DNA from 2 places in the Mesorhizobium sp. M1428 genome. Region 1 is predicted to be linked to the other one. Evidence: riboswitches for the same ligand, from Rfam matches in the RefSeq annotation. Region 1 holds a riboswitch; the other holds the start of a gene.
What was found. Region 1 has a riboswitch for cobalamin ahead of NKG60_RS01630 (DUF1636 family protein). Riboswitches for the same ligand answer to the same signal wherever they lie in the genome.
Positions count from the first base shown of each region.

Region 2: another riboswitch for cobalamin. It lies ahead of metE (5-methyltetrahydropteroyltriglutamate--homocysteine S-methyltransferase); the one in region 1 lies ahead of NKG60_RS01630 (DUF1636 family protein).

Region 1 is NZ_JAMYKT010000001.1:331,065-336,711, reverse strand. Features, by position in the region: gene NKG60_RS01645 (winged helix-turn-helix domain-containing protein) at 1-697, shown strand, start outside; gene NKG60_RS01640 (DUF6348 family protein) at 726-1,271, shown strand; gene NKG60_RS01635 (DUF6348 family protein) at 1,163-1,420, shown strand; cobalamin riboswitch at 1,480-1,683, shown strand; gene NKG60_RS01630 (DUF1636 family protein) at 1,722-2,156, shown strand; gene cobW (cobalamin biosynthesis protein CobW) at 2,153-3,193, shown strand; partial or broken gene NKG60_RS01620 (cobaltochelatase subunit CobN) at 3,212-5,647, shown strand, end outside.
Region 2 is NZ_JAMYKT010000011.1:173,171-178,817, forward strand. Features, by position in the region: gene NKG60_RS17820 (MFS transporter) at 157-408, shown strand; gene NKG60_RS17825 (helix-turn-helix transcriptional regulator) at 471-1,304, shown strand; gene NKG60_RS17830 (hypothetical protein) at 1,622-1,876, opposite strand; cobalamin riboswitch at 2,432-2,632, shown strand; gene metE (5-methyltetrahydropteroyltriglutamate--homocysteine S-methyltransferase) at 2,728-5,073, shown strand; gene NKG60_RS17840 (FMN-binding negative transcriptional regulator) at 5,110-5,388, opposite strand; gene NKG60_RS17845 (dihydrodipicolinate synthase family protein) at 5,423-5,647, opposite strand, start outside.

The DNA.
Region 1 (5,647 bases):
TATCACCACAGCGCATCGCCGCGGCTTCGAGCGGTTCTACGATCTGCCGGAGCGCGTACTGCCGCCGGCGGTACTCACTCTGCCGGTTCCCTGCCCCGAGGATGCGCACCGCGAATTGCTGCGTATCTCCGCCCGCGCCCACGGCGTCGCCACGGCAGGCGATCTGCGCGACTATTTCCGCCTCTCGCCCGCCGATATCAAGGGCCGCCTCGAGGAGCTGGTCGAGGCCGGCGAGCTGTTACCGGTGAGCGTCGAAGGCTGGAACAAGCCGGCCTATCTCCACAAGGACGCCCGTTTGCCGCGCAGGATCGAGGCGCGCGCCTTGCTCGCGCCGTTCGATCCCGTCGTCTTCGAGCGGTCGCGCACCGAGCGGTTGTTCGACTTCCACTACCGCATCGAGATCTACACGCCGGCCAAAAAGCGCCAGTATGGCTATTATGTGCTGCCGTTCCTGCTCGGCGACAGCATCGTCGGGCGCGTCGACCTCAGGGCCGACCGTCCGGCCGGCGTATTGCGCGTCCATGCCGCCTATGCGGAGCCCGGCGCCCCGCCGCAAACTGCCGCCGAACTCTTCGAGGAATTGAAGCAGATGCAGGGCTGGCTCGGGCTTGAGCGCATCGAGGTGACGGCTGCCGGTGATCTTGGGCCGGCGCTGGCCAGTCAGATAGATGGCCAACCCCCACAGCGTCTGTCATAGACGCTCCAAGAAACCTGGTAGGTTTGTAATGGCATCGCACGAAGTGCTCGACATGATCCATGGTGCGCTGATTGCACATGGAATAGATGCAATACGTAGAGAGCAGGACGTCACGCTCCAGTCGAGGCAACTTCGGTTTGAGGCTGAGGTGTTCGAGACGGGTTCTAACGGTCGGCTCGTTCTTGAAATCTACATATTCTCTCCGCTGCTTGATGTTCAGCCGGTCATTGAATCATTTGCTGGCTTCGGCGACACGCGCGAAGAAGAATTGAATCAGGCGTTTGAAAAATTTATCCGTGGTGTTTTCCACGTGGCCATTGAGGGGCTGGCTGATCATGTCTGCGACGACATACAGGCCGAGGTAGAGATTTGGCAGCGAAGCAGCGCCCGTTGGAACATCTGGCGCAACAATGCCCGTTGGAAAATCTATGGCGGACCCGTCATTTCCCAAGCCACTACCGAGCTATGCTCGCTAAGCCGAGGCTACCAGCATTCTATGCCAAGCTGGAAAAGCTGTTCACAGCTTCGGTACCCCCCGGAGGCCATTTTGTACGGACCTTTCTGGCAGGCTTGAACGGCACGCTTATTAGTGGCGAAGTCCTTCTGGACAACGCGGTTTGGCAAGAAGGTCAAAATCTGGCGATCAGTCATGATTGGGACTATGGCGATGGCTATCAAGCAATCCGGCAAGTTATCCTGGCACTGCCGGAAGGCGGGACATGACAGCCTTTGGCCGACATTGCCGCGTCGTAGACGTGCGTTGACACGACTGCCTCCACAAGCCTAAATCCATTCCAGACGGTCCCCTGCCCGCAACGGCAGGGGCCAAGAGGGAATGCGGTGCGAAATCTCGATTTCAAATCCGCGGCTGTCCCCGCAACTGTAAGCGACGAGCCAAGGCCGAAAACCACTGGGATATTCCCGGGAAGGCGGCACCCAGGCGATGACGCGCGAGCCAGGAGACCTGCCGTCTAGGACATAAGAATCCGATCGCCTGGCGGGTTTTCCGGGCAAGGAGCCTGATTTGGAACGCGACAGCAGTTTCCCGGCTGAGACAGCGGATTTATTGTCCGGCCATGGTGATTCCCCGGCCGGCGTTACCGTCATCGTCTGCTCGTCCTGCCGTGACGAGACCGGTTCGGACGCTCGTCCGCGCGCCGGCGAACTGCTCGCCGAGGACACGCGCCGCGCCGCTTCCAGCGAAAACATTAAAATCCGCACCGTCGAATGCCTCGGCAATTGCAAGCGCCGGCTCAGCGCCGCGATTTTGCGCGACGGCTGCTGGAGCTACGTCTTCGGCGACCTGACCGCGACCAGCGGCGCCGATCTCGTGACCGGCGCAAAGCTGTTCGCCACCTCGACGGATGGGCTCATTCCGTGGCGCGGCCGTCCCGATTGCCTGAAGCGCGGCCTGGTTGCCCGCATCCCTCCCCTTGACCTTTTGAAGGACCTGATATGACCACTGCCTCCCTTTCGCGCGTTCCCTGCACCGTCGTTACCGGCTTTCTCGGCGCCGGCAAGACGACGTTGATCCGCCATTTGCTCGAAAACGCCGGGGGCAAGCGGCTGGCCATCATCGTCAACGAGTTCGGCGACATCGGCATCGACGGCGAGATCCTGAAGGGCTGCGGCATCGACAGCTGCCCCGACGAAAACATCGTCGAGCTGGCCAATGGCTGCATCTGTTGCACAGTGGCCGACGATTTCGTCCCGGCGCTCGACCAGATCCTGTCGCTGACGCCGAGGGTCGACCACATCCTGATCGAAACATCCGGCCTCGCTTTGCCCAAGCCGCTGGTCCAGGCCTTCCAGTGGCCGTCGGTGAAAAGCCGCGTGACGGTCGACGGCGTCATCGCCGTGGTCGACGGACCGGCGCTGGCTGATGGCCGCGTCGCCAACGACATGGACGCCCTGCAGGCGCAGCGCGCGCAGGACGAGACGCTCGAACACGACGATCCGGTCGAGGAAGTATTCGAGGACCAGCTCGCTTGCGCCGACCTGATTATCCTGTCGAAGAGCGACCTGATGGACGCAGCCGGCTCGGCCCGCGCCAATGCCGTCATCGGCAAGCATGTTGCGCGGGCGGTGAAGATCGTGCCGACTTCGCAAGGCAAGGTCGACCCGTCGGTGCTGCTCGGCCTCGGCCTCGCCGTCGAGGACGACATCGAGAACCGCAAGACCCACCACGACGACGAGCTCGACCACGAGCATGACGATTTTGACTCGTTCGTCATCGACATCGCGTCCGTGTCCAACCCGGACGAGCTCGCACGACGCGTCGCCACGGCGGCGGAGGAGGAAAACGTGTTGCGCGTCAAGGGTTTCGTCGAAGTCGGCGGCAAGCCGATGCGGCTCCTGCTGCAGGCCGTCGGTCCGCGCGTCAACCACTATTACGATCGCGCCTGGACCGCCGAAGACGATCGCCGCTCGCGCCTTGTCGTCATCGGCCTGAAGGGGCTGAACCGCCCGGCGATCGAGCGTATCCTCGCCGGCTGACCCCAGGTACGAGCCGCGATGCACATCCTCACCACCACATCCGCCTCGCTCGACGATCTCGCCGAGCCTGTCGATCTCAGGCAAACGCCTGCGGATGTCGTGGCGCTGTCCTTCACCGACAGCGACCTGGCCGGGCTGGCGACGGCGTGGAAGGCAGATGCGCACCACCTGCCATCGATGCGGCTCGCCGCCTTGCGCGACCTGCGCCATCCGATGTCCGTCGATCTCTGGATTGACAGCGTCGCCCGCCACGCCAAGGTCATTCTGGTCCGCATCCTCGGCGGCTATGACTGGTGGCGCTATGGCTGCGATCAGCTCGCCGTTATCGCGCGAAATCGCGGTATCAAGCTCGCGCTCCTACCAGGCGAGAGCCACGACGAGGACTTGCGACTGATCGAAGGCTCGACGCTGCCGCGCGAGGAGTTGGACAGCTTGCTCGACTATTTCCGCGAAGGCGGTCCGGCAAATATGGCGGCGCTGGTGCAGAGGTTGGCAAGTCTCGCTGGATCGGGTGTGGCGGTCGCTGAACCGGTCAGCGTGCCAAAGGCGGGATTTTACGAGCCGGGACTGGGGGTCGTAGAACGCGGCGTCCCCCTCCCCCTTGAGGGGAGGGTCCGGCCGCAGGCCGGGGGTGGGGTCCTCTCCGAAGCGCGCCAACACTTTGAAGCGCACCAACAGGAAACGTCGAGCACTGCCGCGACGACCCCACCCGGCCCTTCGGGCCACCCTCCCCTCGAGGGGGAGGGGGACGTCGTGCCAATTCTGTTCTACCGCTCGATGCTGCTCGCCGCCGATGTCGCGCCGATCGACGCGCTTTTCGAAGCCCTGCGCCAACGCGGCATCACCCCCGTCCCCATCTTCGTCTCCAGCCTGAAGGACCCAACATCCCTCGCCTTTGTCGAAACTGCGCTTGCAACCCTGAAGCCTGCCGCCATCATCACCACCACTGCTTTCGCCTCCGGGGCCGAGCCTGGCATCGAAACCCTCTTCGACCGCGCCGGCGTACCGGTGTTCCAGGTCATCGTCGCGACCACCCGCCGCGACATCTGGCAACGTAACCAGCGCGGCCTGGCGCCCGCCGACCTTGCCATGCATGTCGTCCTGCCCGAGCTCGACGGCCGCATCCTGGCCGGCGCCATTTCCTTCAAGGATGAAAGCGAAACCGATCCCGCATTGGCCTTTCGCGCCTTCGCCAACCGGCCTGAGCCCGCCCGCGTGGCGCAAGTGGCGAACCGTGTCGAGGCCTTCGTGCGCCTGCAGCGGACGCCCCGCGCGGAACGCAAGCTGGCCATCCTGATCCCCGACTATCCGAGCGCCCCCGGTCGCACCGGCTACGCAGTCGGCCTCGACGTCCCGTCCAGCGTGCTGGCAATGCTGCATGACCTGAGGGAACAGGGCTACGCCGTTGAGGGGATTCCGCAAACGCCGCGCGAGTTGCTGGAGAGGTTAGAGCGCGGTGATAACGGGTTGACCTTGCACGATTACATCGCATTTTCGGCAGAATTGCCGACGGCGGCAATTGCTGCGGTGGAGGCGGCATGGGGTAAGGCGGAAGATGAGACAGGTTCGCGCGAGGCACCCCCCTCTGTCCTGGCGGGGGGCTGTGGGCCGGGCGGGGGGGGGGGGTGGAGCGCCGCCGGCCCGCCAATAGGCGGGGCCGCGCCCCCCCCCGGCCGCCCCCCCCCCCCCCCCCCCGCGGCCCCCCGCTACTTGGCCCCCCCCAAATAGGGGGGTGTTCAAGCGCCTGCCGCCGCAAAATTCGCCTTCCGCGCAGCCACCTTCGGCAACGTCACCGTGACACTCGCGCCTGACCGCGGGCGCTCAGTTGACCGCCGCGCCGACTATCACGACCCGACGCTGCCGCCGCGGCATGCGCTGGTTGCCTTTGGCCTCTGGCTGCGCAAGTCGCTCGGCATCCATGCAATTGTCCATGTCGGCGCCCACGGCACGCTGGAATGGCTGCCCGGCAAGACCGTCGCGCTCAGCGAAAACTGCTTTCCCGAAATCGTCACCGGCGCCCTGCCCGTCATTTATCCGTTCATCGTCTCCAACCCCGGCGAGGCAGCACAAGCCAAGCGGCGCATTGCCGCCGTCACGCTTGGCCATCTGCCGCCACCGCTGACCGGCGCCGGGCTGGACGAAAACCAGCACAGGCTTGAACGACTGGTCGACGAATATGCCCAAGCCGACGGGCTCGACCGCCGCCGCCGCGACCGCCTGGCCAAGCTGATCGTCGAAACCGCGCAAAAGACCGGGCTCGCCTTTGAGGCGGGCGTCGCCAGGACCGACGCAGCCGACGAGGCTTTGCGCCGCATCGACGCCTGGCTCTGCGATCTCAAGGATTTCGCCATCAAGGACGGCCTGCACATTTACGGTCGCTCGCCGGAAGGTGAAACCGATCCGTTGCGCCGGCAAAGCGCGGCAGCTGAAAAGGCCGCACTGCTTGCGGCTCTC
Region 2 (5,647 bases), on a different contig from region 1:
TTTGAGCGGCTTCGCACGTCCTGCGCATGCCTGTAAGGCCGCCAAGTTTTCTGGGTTAGCAGGCGCGCACTGTGGCAGCTTGGCTTGTACGGCGAGGCCATGGTTGAGTGAGGCGAAACAAATCCAGCCCCGCGGTCAATCCAGAGGCTTCCCACAATGGCGAAGAGAACATCTTCACTCGTTCCTTTTGAGCACAAGACCTTCCGTTCGCTATGGTCGGCTGCACTCATTTCGAACCTTGGCACCCTAGTGGAAGGTGCGGCGGCAGCTTGGCTGATGACGAGCATCGCAGCAGTAATTTTTGATCGCCCATTCGTGCTGTGTACCAGCCCTGTGTCTTGCGCAAGTGGTCACGAACGGCTGCCGGAGCCTCGAAGACGCCCTAAAAACACATGCTGCGATTTTTGAACACGCTTGACGTGTTAAATTAATTCATCCACGATGCGTGTGTTGAACACGCGAGGTGAGTTATGAACATGAAAGAGCTTAGGGTTCGACTGGGCATGACTCAAAAAGATTTGGCAGAGCAGATGGCAACAACGCAACAGACTGTGGCCCGTTGGGAAACAGGCAAAACGCAGTTGAACGTCGAGCAGATCAAGGACCTTTGCCTCACGTTGAAATGCACGGTCGAGGAGCTGCTGGGCTGGAAGATTGATGTCGAGGAGTGGCGCACGAGCCCGTTTGCAATTGCCGATGCCGAAACGCGATACGGCACGCTCAGAATCAAGACGACTGTTGGCAGCCGCCAATATCCTATCGATGAAAAGGCGCGTGAATCGATTTTACGTCAGTTGAAGGAACTTCATAATCTGCGCAGAAATAACACAAGCAGGCCATGGCTGTATTGTTGGAGCCTTGACAACAAAATACTCTTGATAAATCCGCAATATGTCCGCACCATTGAGCTTATCGGTGACGATGTAGAGGAGATGCCAGAGTATTATCATCCAGAAATCTATCGGGCTTTGGATGACTGGGATAAGGGTGAGGTTTCAGGAAAGCTGAAGAAAGAATGCGATGCCATCATCGCAGAGATGGGTGATCAGGAAGCCGTGCGCATGGCCTCCTATGTTCGCGTCACATATGACGACGGAGAAGATGAGTGGAACTTCTTGGATGAAGAAACCGCTACGACTTTCTTCGGATTGGAAGCTGCGACCTTTGACGTTCCCCAGTGTAGTTTCGCCGAAGTGGAGGAAGAAGGTTACTACCGAGCGCGATACGCCAACCTTGATCGCGTCGCGGTGATGGAGGTTCCAAGCGACCGTTATCACAGATTGACCGCGCCCGAGGAAGCTTAGAACCATCCACGAAGGGCGCATGTTACATCTCGACCTTGCGTGGTGCGTTTTCAGTACGAGATGACGTTAAGCGTAGGTAGTGGCAGGTAAGAGTGCTCGACCAGAAGCTCAACTGCCTCCTCAATATCGCTGCCGATGTGCCGCAGGACACGTCCACGGGAGCGTGGATAGGCGTGAAGTTCCTGCACTCCACGGTCCGCTCTCCCATCGCCGGTGTGTGCCCGACGCCATCTTGTGGACGAGCTTGGCCGCCTGCACCCGGTTGTATTCCGGCTTGCGGTCCGCCTGGGCGGTCCGCCGCGATGGCTATCTCCATGTCAATCGGCGCCGAACTTTGACTGCCCGCTGCTTTTGATGAATTTGGCGAGGTCCCGCGCATAATCACTCTTGGTCTTCTCCTTGAGGCCCTGTGTCGCGAACTTGTGGTCCAGCAGGGCAAACAGGTCCAAGTCCCCTTCCGCCTGTGGCGCTGGCTTGCCCTCACCGCCCTCGGCTTCCGAATTGGGGACCGCTTCTGCGCGCTGCACCGTGGCGATTGTCCGCCCAAGACGCATCACAAGATCGAACGCCAAACCGTGCGCGTGCACGACGATTTGCCGCTCAGGCCTCATTTGGACAGGACTTGAGCTAGCCCGGTGGTTTGAGCCGGGTTACCTTGAGCCGGTGGGCTGCGAACAAGCAGTTCGAGACATTGGCCTCGATCACTTCGCAACACGCCGCTGCGCCTGGCCTCGGTGTGCTCCCCCCGAAATCGTTGTGTCATATCACCGAGGGCATCACGGCCAACAGCTTCCACATGGGCAACAGCCTCGCCATTGAGCCGAATATGGTCGCGAGCAGATCACCAACGAAGCGGTCGGAACCTCAGAGCCGAAGTTCGACGCCGAGGTGGTTCGCGTGATGCGCTAAGCAGCACCACGGCGCTTGCCGGTATGTTTGCTGCCGGCAGCCGACGAACTCCTATCCTCCTGGACAAGGGCGCCGTGCGTCATTGCTTTGATTTACCGGCCGCTCAAGGCTTCCACAGTTTTCGATTTCGAGGCGACCTTTGGAACATGCCAACGGAAATTTAACATAACGACATAAACATTTCTTTATGCGGCGTTGACAATGGAGCGAACTGCTGTAATTGTCTCCCGCGTCGTGGTTCTCCGTACGGCGCTGCCGCAGCGGAGCTAAGAGGGAAGCCGGTGCGATGCCGGCGCTGCCCCCGCAACTGTTAGCGGCGAGCCAACCCCACTCATGTCACTGAGGCGAATAGCCTTGGGAAGACGGGTAGAGGCTATGACCCCGCGAGCCAGGAGACCTGCCACGGCGAATTACGTCCACGGGCGGGGTGTCTCGGTGGCCGCTGCAGCCTGGCGTTCGTGCCGGCCTGCTAGCGCCTTCCTTGTCACCGACGCCCCAACCATCGGGGTCTGGCATGACTATCTCTCAGCAAATTCCTGTAGCAACGCTCGGCGTGCCCCGCTTCGGTCGTCGGCGAGAACTGAAATTCGCGCTTGAAAGCTACTGGTCCGGAAAATCGTCCGCTGCCGACCTTCTCACGACCGCGAAGGCGCTCCGTGCCGCTAGCTGGGAGGAGCAGCACGATCGCGGCGTGTCGAAAATCCCGTCGAACGACTTCTCGCTCTACGACCATGTGCTCGACACCGCAGCCATGGTCGGCGCCGTTCCATCCCGTTACGGCTGGAATAGCGGCGAGGTTCCACTTGACATCTACTTCGCAATGGCGCGGGGCAACCAGGGTCAGACGGAGGATTGTCGACACGCTGGTCACCAGCAGGCGGCTCATCGGTCTGATGTAACCGCGATGGAAATGACCAAGTGGTTTGACACCAACTATCACTACATTGTGCCGGAACTCAACGATGATCAGACGTTCGCCCTCTCGTCGACGAAACCGGTCGATTACTTCATCGAGGCTAAAGCTCTCGGCGTTCACACACGCCCAGTCATCCTTGGACCGATCACCTTCCTCAAGCTGGCGAAATCGCCTGCCGAAGGATTCGATCCCATCGCGCTCCTGCCGCGGCTGCTGCCCGTCTACGAGCAACTCCTGCAGAGGCTGAAGCTGTCTGGAGCCGACTGGGTGCAGATCGATGAGCCAGCGCTTGTCCTCGATCTGAACCCGAACGAACGAGCTGCGTTCGAATTCGCCTATGGCCAGCTGTCGAAAGCCGCGCCCGAGCTGAAGATCATGCTGGCTACCTATTTCGGGCCCCTGGGAGACAATCTCGAAACCGCGGTTTGTCTGCCCCTGGCCGGGCTGCATATTGATCTCGTGCGCGCTCCCGAGCAGCTGGAAACGGTGGGTCGGCTCGCACCGAAGGATCTGGTGCTCTCGCTTGGCTTGATCGATGGCCGCAACGTCTGGCGTGCGAACCTGCCCGCCATTCTCGACCGCATCAAACCGATCGTCGCCGGCTGGCCCTTGGACCGCGTCGAGATCGCGCCTTCTTGCTCGATGCTGCACGTGCCGATCGACCTGCGCATGGAGACCGAACTCGACGCGGACATCAGGTCGTGGCTCGCCTTCGCGGCCCAGAAGACCGACGAGTTGGTGTTGCTGGCCCGGGCCCTGACTCAAGGCAGGGATGCGGTGGCAGGCGCGTTGAAAGCGTCTGCCGAGGCTGCCGCCACTCGCCTGACATCCACGAAGATCCATGACCCGCTGATTGAGGGGCGGATCGCCAGCATTGACGACAGCATGAAGCGACGAGAGAGCGCTTTTGCCGAGCGCTCCAGAGTCCAGGCCGGCACGCTCGGACTGCCGCCGTTCCCGACGACGACCATCGGGTCCTTCCCGCAGACGCCGCAGGTACGCAGGGCGCGGGCCGCTCATGCGAAGGGCCAGCTGAGCTATGTCGACTACGAGACCTACCTGAAGAAGGAGATCGAGGCTGCAATTCGGTGGCAGGAAGAGATCGGGCTGGACGTGCTGGTGCACGGTGAGTTCGAACGAAACGACATGGTACAGCATTTCGGCGAGCAGCTGTCCGGCTTCGCCTTCACCCAGCATGCCTGGGTGCAGAGCTATGGGTCGCGTTACGTGCGTCCCCCCATCATCTTCGGCGACGTATCGAGGCCCAATCCGATGACGCTGCGCTGGTGGCAGTTCGCCCAGTCGCTTACGGAAAACCCTGTGAAGGGAATGCTCACAGGCCCAGTGACCATTCTCAACTGGTCATTTGTTCGCGACGACGTACCTCGCTCCGAAGCATGCCGCCAGATCGCGCTCGCCATCCGCGACGAAGTGACGGATCTCGAATGGTCCGGCGCAAGGATGATCCAGATCGATGAGGCCGCGTTTCGCGAAGGATTGCCACTGCGCCAGTCTGATTGGAACGACTATCTCGACTGGGCTGTCGAATGCTTCCGGATCGCTTCAACGGGTGTAAAGGACGCGACTCAAATCCATACCCACATGTGCTATTCGGAGTTCAACGAGATCATCGACGCGATCGCTGAAATGGATGCGGATGTCATTTCGATTGAGACGTCGCGCTCGAAAATGGAACTGCTGGACGCCTTCACGAGCTCCAAATATCCGAACGAAATCGGGCCCGGAGTCTACGACATTCACTCACCACGTGTCCCGGAAGTCGGGGAGATTTCGGACCTCGTCATGCTTGCCCGCGACCGACTGTCGGATGCCCAACTGTGGGTAAACCCGGACTGTGGCCTCAAAACACGCAAATGGGAGGAGGTCCGCCCTGCCCTCATGAACATGGTCGCTGCAGCACGTGCGCTCCGGGAGAAAGTGTAGGCCTGAGGGTTTCCTGGTTGCTCACCATGTGGTGAGTTACCGGCTGCCGCATGTCGGCTGTGAATGTGCCAAAACGCGATCACATCCTTTGAAAACGTCACTCGAGCGAGAATGTGCACTTCCTTCGGCACGTGTACTAATCGCGCAGGAGTAAAGAGTACCGTTTTCTCCCTGTGACGTGTCGAGTTCGAAGGGGATGTGATTGGCGTCGAGACCGCTCCGGCCATGGGTTATCAACATGCCAAGTGCGCTGTTCTCGATCAGTTCGTAAAGGACTTCTCGGCTCGGTTTTTCGAAATGCCCGGGTACATACATGATAGGTTCCTTCACTGGCCGCCGGGTTCGCTATTCACCGGTTGACATCCGATGGCAAGCGTTCCAACGCGGCGGCGATCTGGCCCTTCGCTGCTGAGGGCAGAGGCAGGATGGGACGCGGGGGGTCGGCACGGCAAATGTCGAGCAATTCGGCAAGTGCATAGACGACGCGAAGGCTCGAGAACTCCTTGAAGAGGCTCCAGAGCGGCGCAAGCGTGGCATCGATCCGTCGCGCTTCGGCCGCATCGCCCTGTTGCGC